DNA from 2 places in the Streptomyces nanhaiensis genome. Region 1 is predicted to be linked to the other one. Evidence: predicted binding sites of a transcription regulator. Region 1 holds the regulator's gene; the other holds the start of a gene.

Evidence for each region. The regulator HspR, encoded in region 1, represses chaperone genes until heat shock. The targets are predictions, from matches to a motif close to TTGAGNNNNNNNNNCTCAA.
Region 2: dnaK (molecular chaperone DnaK) is a predicted target of HspR. The motif match lies at 1,019-1,037, and genes of this name have one in related genera.

The regions. Positions count from the first base shown of each region.
Region 1 covers NZ_JBKJFM010000025.1:29,414-36,853, reverse strand. The annotation lists gene clpB (ATP-dependent chaperone ClpB) at 1-1,145, opposite strand, end outside; gene ACLIYP_RS09225 (pyridoxamine 5'-phosphate oxidase family protein) at 1,257-1,697, shown strand; gene ACLIYP_RS09220 (trypsin-like serine peptidase) at 1,870-2,733, opposite strand; gene ACLIYP_RS09215 (heat shock protein transcriptional repressor HspR) at 3,027-3,503, opposite strand; gene dnaJ (molecular chaperone DnaJ) at 3,509-4,690, opposite strand; gene grpE (nucleotide exchange factor GrpE) at 4,724-5,416, opposite strand; gene dnaK (molecular chaperone DnaK) at 5,413-7,266, opposite strand; gene ACLIYP_RS09195 (PP2C family protein-serine/threonine phosphatase) at 7,403-7,440, opposite strand, start outside.
Region 2 covers NZ_JBKJFM010000057.1:18,909-26,348, forward strand. The annotation lists gene ACLIYP_RS14805 (hypothetical protein) at 1-683, shown strand, start outside; gene dnaK (molecular chaperone DnaK) at 1,123-3,036, shown strand; gene ACLIYP_RS14815 (SpoIIE family protein phosphatase) at 3,335-5,545, shown strand; gene ACLIYP_RS14820 (maleylpyruvate isomerase N-terminal domain-containing protein) at 5,609-6,244, opposite strand; gene ACLIYP_RS14825 (NAD(P)-dependent oxidoreductase) at 6,241-7,125, opposite strand; gene ACLIYP_RS14830 (GlxA family transcriptional regulator) at 7,275-7,440, shown strand, end outside.

The DNA of each region.
Region 1 (7,440 bases):
TAGCGGTCGGACAGGGCGGCGGCGGCCACCAGCGCGCCGTCGGCGATCTGCACCTTGTGGTGCGCCTCGTAGCGGCCCTTGAGGCCGCGCAGGATCGCGATGGTGTCCTCGACGGTGGGCTCGGCGACCAGCACCTGCTGGAAGCGGCGCTCCAGGGCCGGATCCTTCTCGATCCGCTCGCGGTACTCGTCCAGCGTGGTGGCGCCGACCATGCGCAGCTCGCCGCGGGCCAGCATGGGCTTGAGCATGTTGCCCGCGTCCATCGCCGAGTCGCCGCCGGCGCCCGCGCCGACGACGGTGTGCAGCTCGTCGATGAAGGTGACGATCCGCCCGTCGCTGGACTTGATCTCCGCCAGGACGGCCTTGAGCCGCTCCTCGAACTCGCCGCGGTACTTCGCCCCGGCCACCATCGCGCCCAGGTCGAGGGCGACCAGGCGCTTGTTCTTCAGCGACTCGGGGACGTCGCCCTTGACGATCCGCTGTGCCAGGCCCTCCACGACCGCCGTCTTGCCGACGCCGGGCTCGCCGATGAGCACCGGGTTGTTCTTGGTGCGCCGCGAGAGCACCTGCACCACGCGGCGGATCTCCTGGTCGCGGCCGATGACCGGGTCGAGCCGGCCCTCGCGCGCCGCGGCGGTCAGGTCGGTGCCGAACTTCTCCAGCGCCTTGTAGGTGCCCTCGGGGTCGGCGGTGGTGACGCGCTGGCCGCCGCGCGCGGTCTCGAAGGCGGTGAGCAGCTTCTCGGCGGTGGCGCCCTGCTCGGTGAGCAGCCCGCCGGTCCGGCCTCCCCTGGCCGCCAGGCCGATGAGCAGGTGCTCGGTGGAGATGTAGGCGTCGCCCAGCTCCTTGGCGCGGCGGGAGGCGTCGGCGAGGACGGCCATCAGGTCGCGGTCGGGCTGCGGCTTGGCGACGGTGGAGCCCTGCACGCTGGGCAGCGAGCCCAGCAGCCGCTCGGCCGCCGAGCGCAGGGCGGCCTGGTCGGCGTCGACCGCCGCGAGCAGGTCCTGGATGTTCTCGTTGTCCTGGCCCTCCAGCAGGGCCAGGAGCAGATGTGCCGGGGTGATGTCGGGGTGGCCCCCGGTGAGGGCGCGGTTGTTGGCCGCGCTGATCGCGTCCCGGCTCCTGTTGGTCAGCTCGGCGTCCACGGGTGCGTACTCCTCCTCCTGTCGCCAACTCTGCACACATCAGCATGCAGTAAGTTGAGTCTATTCCACTCAACGCGCGAACGGGAGCGCCGCCGGGATAGTTTCCGGAGCATGGCCAGCGAATCCCGGCGGGACCCCCGGCATCCGGACGACGCGTACCTCGCCTTCTGGCGGGAGCGGCACCTGTGCACCCTGACCACGCTCCGCCCCGACGGCACCCCCCACGTGGTGCCAGTCGGGGTCACCTACGACCCCGGGGCCGGCCTGGCACGGGTCATCACCCGCCGTACCAGCGCCAAGGTCGCCAACGTCCTGGCCGCCGCGGACCGGCCCGGCGGCGCCCGGGCCGCCGTCTGCCAGGTGGACCGGGGGCGCTGGGCGACCCTGGAGGGGGTCGCGTCGGTGCGCACCGACGCCGAGGCGATCGCGGACGCGGTCGCCCGCTACGCCGAGCGCTACGGGCGCACCCCCGCGCCCAACCCGGAGCGGGTGCTGATCGAGATCGCCCTGGACCGGGCGATGGGCACCGTCCCCTCCCCTGAGCGCCCCTGACCCCTGACCCCTGGGCCCGCACCCGCACCCGCACCCGCACCCGGGTACGCGTACGGCGCGACGCCGCCCCGCCCGGTCGCACATCGGGCGGGACGGCGTCGGCTCGTGGGGCGGCCGGTCCGGCGGATCCGGCGCGCGCGGTGCGGCTCGGTGCGGCTCGGTGCGGCTCGGCTCAGCCGCGGGGACGGCCGCCCGCCGCCTGGAGCAGCCGGCGCGCCTCGGCCGGGAAGGGGCGGCCCAGCACCCGGCCCTGGTCGTCGCCGACCGACATCACGGCCACCACCGTGCCGGACTGGCTCGCGGCGTCGTAGTCCCGCAGCCACGGCCCGCCGCTGGAGCCCTGGGTCAGGTCGCAGGACTCCAGCAGCAGCCCGCCCACGTTCGGCTGCTGGGTGTCCCGCTCGGTCAGCAGGGCGGGCGTGCCCGCGCAGTGGGCGAGCGTCTCGCCGTCGTACGGCTTCGTGGCCGGGTAGCCCAGGGCCACGGTCCGCTCGGCCGGATCGACGGGTTCGAAGTCCAGGCGGTTGGCGCCGACCGTCTCCTGGAGCGTCCGCCCGCCCTTCTTCTCCACCTTCAGGAAGGCGTAGTCGTACGGCAGGACCTGCGGCAGCCTCCCCCGCTTCCAGGCGGACTCCAGGTGCACCGACTTCACCCGCCAGCCGACCCGGGCGGCGTTCGCGGTGCCGTGGCGGTCGTAGGCGGGGACGAACCAGGCCTGCTTCCAGCGGGGCTCGCCGGGGTTGTGGACGCAGTGCGCGGCGGTGACGACGACGCTTCCGTTGGGGGCGTCCACGACGGCGCCGGAGCAGGCGAGCAGCTGCCCGTCCGGATAGGTACCGATGAGCTTCCCGACGGTCCGCACGGTACCGCCGGGCCAGGGCGCCCGGGGGGCGCCGGCCCCGTCGGCCGTCGTGCGAACGGCCGCGGCGCCGGACACCGGATCGACCGCGGGGACGCCCAGGGGAGCGGCCCCCAGCAGCGCGGCGGAGGTCGCGACGGTGACGAATGCGGCTATGACGGCACGTATCCTGTCCATGCCCTCACGCTGCGCCCCTCCCACGTGCGCATGCCATCCGCACACCGCCGACCGGGTGGGGCGGTGCCTCCGTTCGGGCGGACCCGGACGGACGCATGTGTACGCCGTACGGCCCCACGCCGGGGACGTACGGGACGCGAGCCCGAGCCGGGACCCGGGCCCTGCCGGAGCCGGGCTCCACCGGAGCCGGACCGGAGCCGGACCGGAACGGCAGCGGCCCGGCCGGGAAGGCCGGGCCGGAGCGGACCGTGGAAGCGGCAGGGGGCCGCGCCCCGGGTCGTGCCGGGTGCGGGTCAGTCGGCGGAGCGCTGAGGCCGCCAGACCACCAGCGCGCTGGACTGCTGCACGTCCTGGTAGGGCACCAGGTCGCGGCGGTAGGAGGCGTGCACCTGCGCCTCGCGCTGGCGCATGGCCAGCGCCGCGCCCTCCACCGCCTGCTGGAGTTCGGCCACCTTGGCCTGGAGGGCGGCGACCTGGTTCTCCAGTTCGATGATGCGCTTGATGCCCGCGAGGTTGATGCCCTCGTCCTGCGACAGCCGCTGCACCTGGCGCAGGAGCTGGATGTCCCGCGCCGAGTAGCGGCGGCCCCGCCCGGCCGTACGGTCGGGGGAGACGAGACCGAGCCGGTCGTACTGCCGCAGCGTCTGCGGGTGGAGCCCGGAGAGCTGGGCCGCGACGGAGATGACGTAGACCGGTGACTCGTCCGTCAGTTCGTACGGGTTGCCGCGCCCCCGTCCCTGGCTCTGTCGTCCGCGGCCGTAGCCGTCCATATCGGTCAGTCTCCCTTCGCGGCCTTGAACAGCGCCGCCCGCGGATCCTCGCCCGCGGTCGCGTCACGGTAGGACTCCAGCAGGTCCCTCGCCTTGTCGCTCAGTTCCCTCGGGACCGTCACCTCCATGGTGACCAGCAGATCGCCCCTGGTGCCATCCTTGCGCACCGCCCCTTTCCCCCGGGCGCGCATCGTCCGGCCGCTCGGGGTGCCGGCCGGCAGCCTCAGGGTGACCGGCGGGCCGCCCAGGGTGGGCACCTTGATCTCGCCGCCGAGCGCCGCCTCCGTGAAGGTGACGGGCACGGTGACGGTCAGGTTGTCGCCCTTGCGGCCGAACACCGGGTGCGGCTCGACGTGCACCACGACGTACAGGTCTCCGTTCGGGCCGCCGCGCTCGCCCGGTGCGCCCTTGCCGCGCAGCCGGATGCGCTGACCGTCCGAGACGCCGGCGGGGATGCGGACCTGCATGGTGCGCGAGCTGGTGGCCCGGCCGCTGCCCTTGCAGACCTCGCACGGGTCCTGGGCGATCAGCCCCCGGCCCCGGCAGTCCACGCACGGGTCGGTGAGCGAGAATCCGCCCCCGCCGCCCCGGCTGACCTGGCCGGTGCCGACGCAGGTCGGGCAGACCCTGGGTGTGCCGTTCCTGTCGCCGGTGCCCGCGCAGGCCTTGCACGCCGCCGAGCTGGACATCCGCAGCGGGACCGTGGCCCCGTCCACCGCCTCGGTGAAGCTGAGCGTCACCTCGGACTCGACGTCCTGGCCGCGGCGCGGCTGGGTGCGCGTGCCCGCTCCGCCGCCCCGGCCGAACAGCCCGCCGAAGACGTCCCCGAGGCCGCCGCCGAAGCCGCCCGCCCCGGGGCTGCCGCCCTGGGCGCCTCCGAAGATGTCGCCCAGGTCGAAGTTGAAGCCGCCGGGGCCGCCCGCCCCCGGGCCGGTGCGGAAACCACCGGCGCCGAAGAGCGCGCGGGCCTCGTCGTACTCCTTGCGGCGCTTGGGATCGCCCAGGACGTCATGGGCCTCGGAGACCTCCTTGAAGCGCTCCTCGGCCCGGGCGTCGCCCTTGTTGGCGTCCGGGTGGAACTCGCGGGCGAGCTTCCGGTACGCCTTCTTGATCTCCGCCTCGGTGGCGTCCTTGGGGACGCCGAGGACCTTGTAGTAGTCCTTCTCCACGAAGTCCTTGGTGCTCATCCCCGGCGTCCCTCCTTCCGGTCTTCCTCCGCGTCAGCCCTGCTCGGGGCCACCGCTCTCCTCATCGGCTGCCGTCTCCGCCTGCTGGTCCTCGCCCTTGGCGGGCTGCGCGCCCGGCTGGGGCTCGGCGACACCGACCCGCGCGGGGCGGATCGTGCGCTCGCCGATGCGATACCCGGGCTGCAGGATCTGCACGCACGTCGTCTCGGTGACGTCGGGCGAGTACGAGTGCATCAGCGCCTCGTGCACCGTCGGGTCGAAGGCCTCGCCCTCCTTGCCGAACTGCTGCAGACCCATCTTCGCCACGACCGTCTCCAGCGACTCGGCCACCGACTTGAAGCCGCCGAGCAGCTCGCCGTGGTCCCGGGCGCGGCCGATGTCGTCGAGCACCGGCAGCAGCTCGGTGAGCACGTTGGCGATCGCGATCTCCTTGACCGCCACCCGGTCCCGCTCGACCCGGCGGCGGTAGTTGGAGAACTCCGCCTGGAGCCGCTGCAGGTCCTGGGTGCGCTCGTTCAGCGCGGTACGGGTCTGGTCGAGCTGGGCGGTCAGCGCCGCCACCCGCTCGGCGTCCCCGGACGCCCCGGACGTCCCGGGGGCCGCCTCCGGGCCCGCCTCCTCGGCGGGTCCGGAGGCCTGCGCCGCGTCACCGGGCTGCTCGCCCGGCTCGACCGGCTCGGCGGGGACGTCGGGCTCCTGCTCGAAACCCGGGGTCTCCTCCGTCACGCTGCATCACCCTTGGGCTTGTCGTCGTCGACGATCTCGGCGTCCACCACGTCGTCGTCCGCGCCGCCGGCCTTGGCACCGGCTCCGGCTCCGGCGCCGCCCGCGGCCTGCTGTCCCTGGGCGTCGGCGTACAGGGCCTGGCCCAGCTTCTGGCTGGTGGCCGCGACCTTCTCGGAGGCCTCGCGGATGGCCGCGGTGTCCTCGCCCTTGAGCTTCTCCTTCAGCTCCGCCACCGACGCCTCGACCTCGGACCTGACGTCCCCGGGCACCTTGTCCTCGTTGTCCTTGAGGAACTTCTCGGTGGTGTACACCAGCTGCTCGGCCTGGTTGCGGGTCTCGGCCGCCTCCCGGCGCCGGTGGTCCTCCTCCGCGTACTGCTCGGCCTCCCGCATCATCCGCTCGATGTCGTCCTTGGGCAGCGCCGAACCGCCGGTGACGGTCATCCGCTGCTCCTTGCCCGTGCCCAGGTCCTTGGCGGACACGTGCATGATGCCGTTGGCGTCGATGTCGAAGGTGACCTCGATCTGCGGCACCCCGCGCGGCGCCGGCGGCAGCCCGGTCAGCTCGAACATGCCCAGCTTCTTGTTGTACGCCGCGATCTCCCGCTCGCCCTGGTACACCTGGATCTGCACGCTGGGCTGGTTGTCCTCGGCGGTGGTGAAGATCTCCGAGCGCTTGGTCGGGATCGTGGTGTTGCGCTCGATCAGCTTGGTCATGATGCCGCCCTTGGTCTCGATCCCCAGGGACAGCGGGGTGACGTCCAGCAGCAGGACGTCCTTGACCTCGCCCTTGAGCACACCGGCCTGCAGCGAGGCGCCGATGGCCACCACCTCGTCCGGGTTGACGCCCTTGTTCGCCTCCTTGCCGCCGGTCAGCTCCTTGACGAGCTCGGCGACGGCCGGCATGCGGGTCGAGCCGCCGACGAGGACGACGTGGTCGATCTCGGAGAGCTGGATGCCCGCGTCCTTGATCACGTTGTGGAACGGGATCTTGCAGCGCTCCAGCAGGTCGGCGGTGAGCTGCTGGAACTGGGCCCGGGTGAGCTTCTCGTCCAGGTGCAGCGGGCCCTCGGCCGACGCGGTGATGTAGGGCAGGTTGATGGTGGTCTCGGTCGAGCTGGAGAGCTCGATCTTGGCCTTCTCCGCCGCCTCGCGCAGCCGCTGGAGCGCCATCTTGTCCTTGGCCAGGTCCACGCCGTGGCCGGACTGGAACTGCTTGACCAGGTAGTCGACGATCCGCTGGTCCCAGTCGTCGCCGCCGAGCTGGTTGTCGCCGTTGGTGGCCTTCACCTCCACGACGCCGTCGCCGATCTCCAGCAGCGAGACGTCGAAGGTGCCGCCGCCGAGGTCGAAGACCAGGATCGTCTGGTCGTCCTTCTCCAGGCCGTAGGCCAGGGCGGCCGCGGTCGGCTCGTTGACGATGCGCAGGACGTTCAGACCCGCGATCTCGCCGGCCTCCTTGGTGGCCTGGCGCTCGTGGTCGTTGAAGTAGGCGGGGACGGTGATCACCGCGTCGGTGACCTTCTCGCCCAGGTACGCCTCGGCGTCCCGCTTCAGCTTCTGCAGCACGAAGGCGCTGATCTGCTGGGGGTTGAAGTCCTTGCCGTCCAGGTTGATCTTCCAGTCGGTGCCCATGTGGCGCTTGACCGACCGGATCGTCCTGTCGACGTTGGTGACGGCCTGGCGCTTGGCGACCTCGCCTACGAGAACCTCGCCGTTCTTGGCGAAGGCGACGACGGACGGCGTGGTCCTGGCGCCCTCGGCATTGGTGATGACGGTGGGCTCACCGCCCTCGAGAACACTGACGACGGAGTTCGTCGTACCCAGGTCGATGCCGACCGCTCGTGCCATTTCGGGTTCCTCCAGCTCATACCTTGAGTAGATCTGGCTCAAGAGTGCAGCAGGAGGGAGGGCGGCGTCAAGAGACCTGAGCCGCACCGACTCAACTCTCCTCCGGCGGGCCAACTCATGCCCCAGCCGTTCCGTCTCAACTACCCGCGGAACGCCGGTCGTCGGGAATCGCCC
Region 2 (7,440 bases), on a different contig from region 1:
CGCGGGTGCGGCGCGGGATCGTCGGCGCGGCAGTGGCGGCGGCCGCACTGGCGGCCCCGGCGGCGGCGGGGTGGTACGGCTACGTGTGGCTGGCCGAGCCGATGGACGTCCTGTCGCGGACCGGCGAGGTCGACGCGGCCAGCCGCGAGGCCGGGCCGGAGGGCGAACGCCGCCTGGAGGAGATCGTCGACGGCCTGCCGGGCGTGTCGCGGCAGCTCGGCACCGCCGCGAAGGACCACTGCCTGCGCCACCCCGCCTTCGAGGGCGAGCCGCCCGGCCCGCTGAGCTGCCAGTGGCGGCTGGAGCGGTACGTCGTCCTCGACGGCGACCCGAAGGAGGTCGGTGAGAAGTGGACGGAGGCGCTCGGCGAGGACCGGTGGACCGGCTCGCCGGAGCCGCTCCCGATGAACTTCGCCCCTTCCTCCGAACGGTACGGGTACCGCGACGCCCGCACCGGCGACCATCTCGTCGTCACACTGGTCCGGGACGGCGGCGACCTGCCGCTGCTGTACGCCCAGCCCGTCATCGAGCCGTTCGTCGAACACGAGCGGGAGCGGCGGGACTTCACCGGGCGGGATGCGGCGCGGGAGGCGGTGGCGCAAGGGCTGCGGGTCGCCCGGATCTCGCTGCTGCACGCCTACTACGGCCAGGAGGGCGAGGCCCCCTTCGAGCCGCCGCGCTGACCGCCCGCGCTCCGAGGGCAATCCGCGTACGCCGGGTGACCGTACGCGCACCCCGGGCGGCGGGGTGCGGCCCTTCGGTGGCTCTGGGCGGGTTCGGCCGCGAGTGGAGACCGCGCGTACAGCACAGCACCGGGAGAGCCGCCCATGACCGCAGACGGCGCCTGCGCCACGGAGGAAGCGGACCCGGGAGCGGACCTGGGAGGGGAGCCGAACCCCTCGAGCGGCCTGCGCGCCTCCGGGGCCGTCGTTCGCGGACGACGGCGCGGACGACGGCCAAAGGTCGTTACGGCTCCTGCGGTGGCCGCCCCGGCCACACCGGCCGCACCGGGCTGTGCTTGACATGAAGCGACTCAAGTTTTATGCAGGAAGTGCAGGCAGAAGACGCCCGGTTCCCGGACCGCGCGCCGGTGGGCGGCGGTGGCGAGAGGAGGGACCACAAGTGGCACGAGCGGTAGGCATCGATCTGGGCACCACCAACTCCGTGGTGTCCGTACTGGAGGCCGGCGAGCCCACGGTCGTCGCCAACGCCGAGGGCGCCAGGACCACACCCTCGGTGGTGGCGTTCGCCAGGAACGGCGAGGTGCTGGTGGGCGAGGTCGCCAAGCGGCAGGCGGTGACGAACGTGGAGCGCACCGTCCGCTCGGTCAAGCGGCACATGGGCGAGGAGGGCTGGCGCTTCCCCGCGACGGGGGACGTGGACGGCAAGCGGTACGCCGCGCAGGAGATCTCCGCGCGGGTGCTGCAGAAGCTGAAGCGGGACGCCGAGGCGTACCTGGGCGAGAAGGTCACCGACGCGGTGATCACCGTCCCCGCCTACTTCAACGACGCCCAGCGCACGGCGACGAAGGAGGCCGGCGAGATCGCGGGCCTGAACGTCCTGCGGATCATCAACGAGCCCACGGCCGCGGCCCTGGCCTACGGCCTGGAGAAGGAGGACCAGACGGTCCTGGTCTTCGACCTCGGCGGCGGCACCTTCGACGTCTCGCTGCTGGAGATCGGCGAGGGCGTCGTGGAGGTGAAGGCCACCAACGGCGACACGCACCTGGGAGGCGACGACTGGGACCAGCGGATCGTCGACCACCTGGTCAAGCAGTTCAAGAACGCGTACGGCGTGGACCTGGCCAAGGACAAGATGGCCGTCCAGCGGCTGCGCGAGGCGGCGGAGAAGGCGAAGATCGAGCTGTCCTCCGCCACGGAGACGACCATCAGCCTGCCCTACATCACCGCGTCGGACGCGGGTCCGCTGCACCTGGACGAGAAGCTCACCCGGGTCCAGCTGCAGCAGCTCACCGCCGGCCTGCTGGAGCGCTGCAAGGGGCCCTTCCACCAGGCCGTGAAGGACGCGGGGATCTCGGTCTCCGACATCGACCACGTCGTCCTGGTCGGCGGGTCCACGCGGATGCCCGCGGTGACGGACCTGGTCCGCGACCTCACCGGCAAGGAGGCGAACAAGGGCGTCAACCCGGACGAGGTGGTGGCCATCGGCGCCTCGCTGCAGGCCGGTGTGCTCAAGGGCGAGGTCAAGGACGTCCTGCTGCTGGACGTCACCCCGCTGTCCCTGGGGATCGAGACCAAGGGCGGCATCATGACCAAGCTGATCGAGCGCAACACCACGATCCCGACCAAGCGCTCGGAGATCTTCACCACCGCCGAGGACAACCAGCCCAGCGTGCAGATCCAGGTGTACCAGGGCGAGCGGGAGATCGCGGCGTACAACAAGAAGCTGGGCATGTTCGAGCTGACCGGGCTGCCGCCGGCGCCGCGCGGGGTGCCGCAGATCGAGGTCACCTTCGACATCGACGCCAACGGCATCATGCACGTGTCCGCCAAGGACCTGGGCACGGGCAAGGAGCAGCGGATGACCGTGACCGGCGGTTCGGCGCTGCCCAAGGACGACATCGAGCGGATGATGCGGGAGGCCGAGCAGTACGCGGAGGAGGACCACCGGCGCCGGGAGGCGGCCGAGACCCGCAACCAGGCCGAGCAGCTGGTGTACACCACCGAGAAGTTCCTCAAGGACAACGAGGACAAGGTGCCCGGGGACGTCAGGTCCGAGGTCGAGGCGTCGGTGGCGGAGCTGAAGGAGAAGCTCAAGGGCGAGTCCGCCGGGGGCGACAGCACAGCGGCCGTCCGCGAGGCCTCCGAGAAGGTCGCGGCCACCAGCCAGAAGCTGGGCCAGGCCCTGTACGCCGACGCCCAGGGACAGCAGGCAGCGGGCGGCGCCGGAGCCGGAGCCGGTGCCGGAGCCGAAGGTGCCAGGACCGAGGGCGCCAAGGCCGGCGGCGCGGACGACGACGTGGTGGACGCCGAGATCGTCGACGAGGACCGCGACGACAGGGGCAAGGCCGCCTAGCCCCGCCCCGCCGTGCCGCGCGCCCGCGGCCGGGCGGACCGGAACCCGCCGGCCCGCCCGAACGGGCACGGGCGTGCGGCACGGCGGGGGCGAGGGCTTCCGGCACGTGCTGGACTTACCGCAGCCCGTACCGGAGGATCGAAGTGCCGCCCGTTCGGTGCGGCCGCGGTCCGGGCCGGATCCGGCCGCCGGCCAGGGCCGGAACGGGCCGCGGGGGCCGGCCTGTACGGGCGGGCCCGGGTTCGCAGCGAAGTGGGGAACGCCGATGAAGGGGCAGGCGACGCGGAGGACCACCGCGATGAGCGGGGCCGCCGCGGAGCCGGTGGACGGTCCGCACCCCGGCCCGCACCCCGGCCCGCACCCCGGTCCGCCCGGTGACGACGAGACGCGTGGCCTGTTCCGCGCCTCCGACGCCGTCTTCGCCGAGCTGTCGGGCCGGCGCCATGTCGTGGAGACGGCCAACCCCGCCTTCTTCCGGGCCCTGGGCAGGAAGGAGACCACCGGCCTCCCCCTGGCCGAACTGGCCCCCGAACTCGTCGGGCAGGGGATCATCGGCCTGCTGGACGCCGTCCACCGCACCGGCCGCCCCTACACCGCCCAGGGCGCCAGGGTCCTGCTGGGCCCGCCGGAGGCGATGAACGAGGCGTACTACGACTTCACCTACGAACCGCGCCGGGAGCCGGGCGGGCGGGCGGTCGGCGTCACCGTCCTGGGCGTGGACACCACGGCGATCCGGCACGCCCGGCAGTTCGCCGCCGAGCAGCGGGCCCTGCTGGAGCAGATCGCCCTGGACGCGCCCGTGGAGGACGTCCTGCGCGCCATGACCACCGCCATCGAGGAGCTCAGCCCCGGGGTCCTGGTCTCGGTGCTCCTCGCCGACCCCGACGGCCGCCACCTGCGCCACGGCGCCGCGCCGAGCCTGCCGGACTTCTACAACCGGGCCATCGACGGCATCGCCACGGGGGAGGGCGTCGGCTCGTGCGGCACCGCGGCCCACCGCCGCGAGACGGTCGTCGTCGCCGACATCGCCACCCACCCGTACTGGGAGGACTTCCGCGAGCCGGCCCTGCGGGCGGGGCTGGCCGCCTGCTGGTCCACCCCGATCACGGGGACGGACGGACGGCTGCTGGGCACCTTCGCGATGTACCACCGGGTCCCGCTCGTGCCCCGCGAGACGGATCTGGCCCTGGCCGCCGCCTTCGCCCGCACCGCCGCCCTGGCGGTGGAGCGCCACGAGACCAAGCAGGCCCGCGAGCGTGCCGAGGCCAAGGAGCGGGCCGCCCGGCAGGACCTCGCCTTCGTCCTGGAGGCCAGCACCCGCATCGGCCGCGACCTCGACCTCCGCGACAGCCTGCACCGGCTGGCCGAACTGAGCGTCCCGGCGCTGGCGCCGATGAGCGCGGTGGACGTGCTCGACGGCGGGCGGCTGACGAGGGTCGCCGCGGCCGTCGCCGAGGGCCGCGGCGAACGGTGGCCAAAGGCGGCCTCGCGGACCGTGCTCCGCCCGGACGGCGAGACCGCCGCCCGGGTGCTGGCCACCGGGGCGACGGAGGTCGCCCGCCGCGTGCCGCCGTCCCCGGGCCCCTGGCGGGAACTGGGCGTCACCGGCTACGTGTGCGTCCCGCTGAGCTGGCGCGAGGGCCCCTTCGCCGTACTGACCCTGCTGTTCACCGAGGACCACCCCCTCCAGGGGCGCGCCGTCGCCCTCGCCGAGGAACTCGCCCGCCGCACCGCCGTCATCGCCCACAACGCGCGCCAGTACACCGAGCGCGTGCGGATGGCCCGCGACCTCCAGGCCGGCCTGCTGCCGCCCGAGCCGCCCGCCGTCCCCGGCGCCGAGGTCGCCACCTACTACCGGCCCGCCGGCGAGGGGCTGGAGGTCGGCGGCGACTTCTACGACGTCTTCCCGCTGGGCGGCGGCCGCTGGGCGTTCATGATCGGCGACGTGTGCGGGCGGGGTGCGCCGGCCGCCACCGTCACCGGACTGGTCCGCCACACCGCCCGCGCCGTCGCCCGGCTCGTCGACGACCCCGCCAGGGTGGTCGCGGAGGTCAACACCGCCCTGCTGGAGGGCGTCCGGCACGGCAGCGCCTTCGTCACCCTCGTCTACGGGCGGATGACCCCCGGAGGGGACGGGCTGGAGGTGGAACTCGTCCGGGCCGGCCACGTCCCGCCCCTGGTACGGCGCGGCCGGCGGGTGGAGGAGGTCACGGCCGGGGGCATGCTGCTCGGCGTCGCCCCCGATCCGGCCGTTCGCACGGTGCGGCTGGCCCTGCGGCCGGAGGAGACCCTGTTCCTGGTCACCGACGGCTTCACCGAGGCCCGGTCGGCCGACGGCCGGTTCCTGGGCGAGGACGGCCTCGCCGCCGCCCTCGCCCGCGCCGGCCGCGGCGGCGGCGCGGGCGCCCGGGAACTCCTCGACGAGGTGGTCGCCTCCGTCGACCGGTTCTCGGACGACGCCGCCCCCAGCGAGGACGACAGCGCGGCGCTGGTCATAACCGCCCGCTGACCGCCCGCCGGCCCCACCGCACGGGGTGCGGGCCGGAAGCGGCCGACGGGCACTCCAGGGAGGTCAGCGCACCGTCCCGTCCCACTGCCAGTCCGTGCGCCGGGGCATGCCGGGGAGCGGGATGCGGCCGGTGCACCACAGCAGGGTGTCGAAGGGGCCGTGCCCGGAGGGGGCGCCGGGGAAGAGGCGGGCGAGGACGGCGGTGCCGAGCGCCTCGGACGGGGCCCAGGGCAGACCGAGGGCGCGGGTGACGTCGTAGGTGTGGACGACCAGTTCGGTGACTCCCATGGCTGCGAAGCCTGCGGCGTCGGAGTGTCCCCAGGGATGCCAGGCGCGTACGTCGGCGGGGGTGTCGCGGACGGTGGAGGCGAGGAGGGACGCGGCGATGCGCAGGCCCTCCAGGCAGGCGGGTACGGGGGCCCGGGGATCGAGTGAGGCGAAGAGGGTGATGTAGCGGTCCTGGGGACGGGCGATGAGCAGACCGGCATAGCCGGTCAGGCCGAGGGCGAGATGGTCGAGGGTCTGGCGGCAGGTCCAGTCGGGGCCGAGGGCGGGGCGTGCCCAGTCCCGGTCGGCTCCTTCGAGGAGGGCGGTCAGGCAGTCGTCGGCGGCGGTGCTCAGAAGGTCCGTCCACGGCGCGGTGGAGGAGGCCGCCGGGGCCGGCATGTGACGGGGGGCGGCCTTCGGTGTCGCGGTCACCTCTCCTCCGCCGGGTGCCTCAGGACCTCGATCAGACTCGCGTAGCTGTCGGAGCCGTGGCCCGCGTCCCTGGCCCGTTCCATGGCGGACTTCAGCAGTTCGGGCAGGGCGTTGTCCACGCCGCGGGCGGCCGCGGCGTGGACGAGGTGGCCGATGGCCGCGATCTGCACGTTCACGGTGGCGTCGTCGCCCGGGTAGCGGCCGGCGTCCACCTGGGGTGCGTAGGTGGTCATGAAACCGGCCACGGCGGTCAGCCAGCGGACCGCGACGGGGGTGAAGGCCGCGGCCGGCGTCCCCTCCGCGCCGACCAGGGCGGTGCCGTGCAGCCACCCGGTCATGGTGGACCACATCAGGCCGAGCAGGGCGGTGTCGTAGAGGGAAGCCAGGCCCGGGTCGGCGCCCAGGTGCAGAGGGTCGCCCAAGGCCGCCAGGGTCGGACGGTGGGCTTCGAGGACATCGCGGGGACCGCTGTAGAGGAACATCCTCTCGGGGCTGCCCACCCCTGGCGGAGTGGTCATGATCGCGCCGTCCAGGTAATCGGCGGAGTGCGACCGGGCCCACGCGGCGGTCTCCCGGGCCTGTTCGGGGGAACCGGAGGTGAGGTTGACCAGAGCCCTGCCCGCGAGGGAGCCGGCCACGGGACCGAGGACGGCGTGCAGCGCCTCGTAGTCCAGTACGCAGGCGATGGTCAGCGGGCTCGCCGCGACCGCCTCCCCGGGTGTCGCGGCCAGGCGGGCGCCCCGGTCCGTCAACGGCACGGCCCTGTGCGGCGAGCGGTTCCACACGGTGGTCTCATGGCCGCGCTCCAACAGGACGGCGGCCAGCGCCGAACCCATCGAGCCCAGCCCGAGGACGGTCACCGCCGGGTGATCGGAATGCATGTCGCTACTCCCTGTACGTCCGCCTGCGGCGGTCGGTCACGTATGGACCAAAGATCGCAGCGGGCATCGGCCGGGAACAGTGACGCCGGTGACGGCGACCGCCAAATTCCTGCCATACGCTTCGGGGCGTGAATCCTGGTTCCGTCGCCGTGGTCGTGGCCGAGGACATCAAGGTCCCCTCATGGGACCTGTACGAACTGAGCATCCCCTGCACCGTGTTCGGGAAGCCGCAGCCCGATCTGGCCGACCCCTGGTACGAACTGCGGCTGTGCGGCGCGGGGGAGGCCCCGCCGGACGGCTCGCCGGCCGGCACCG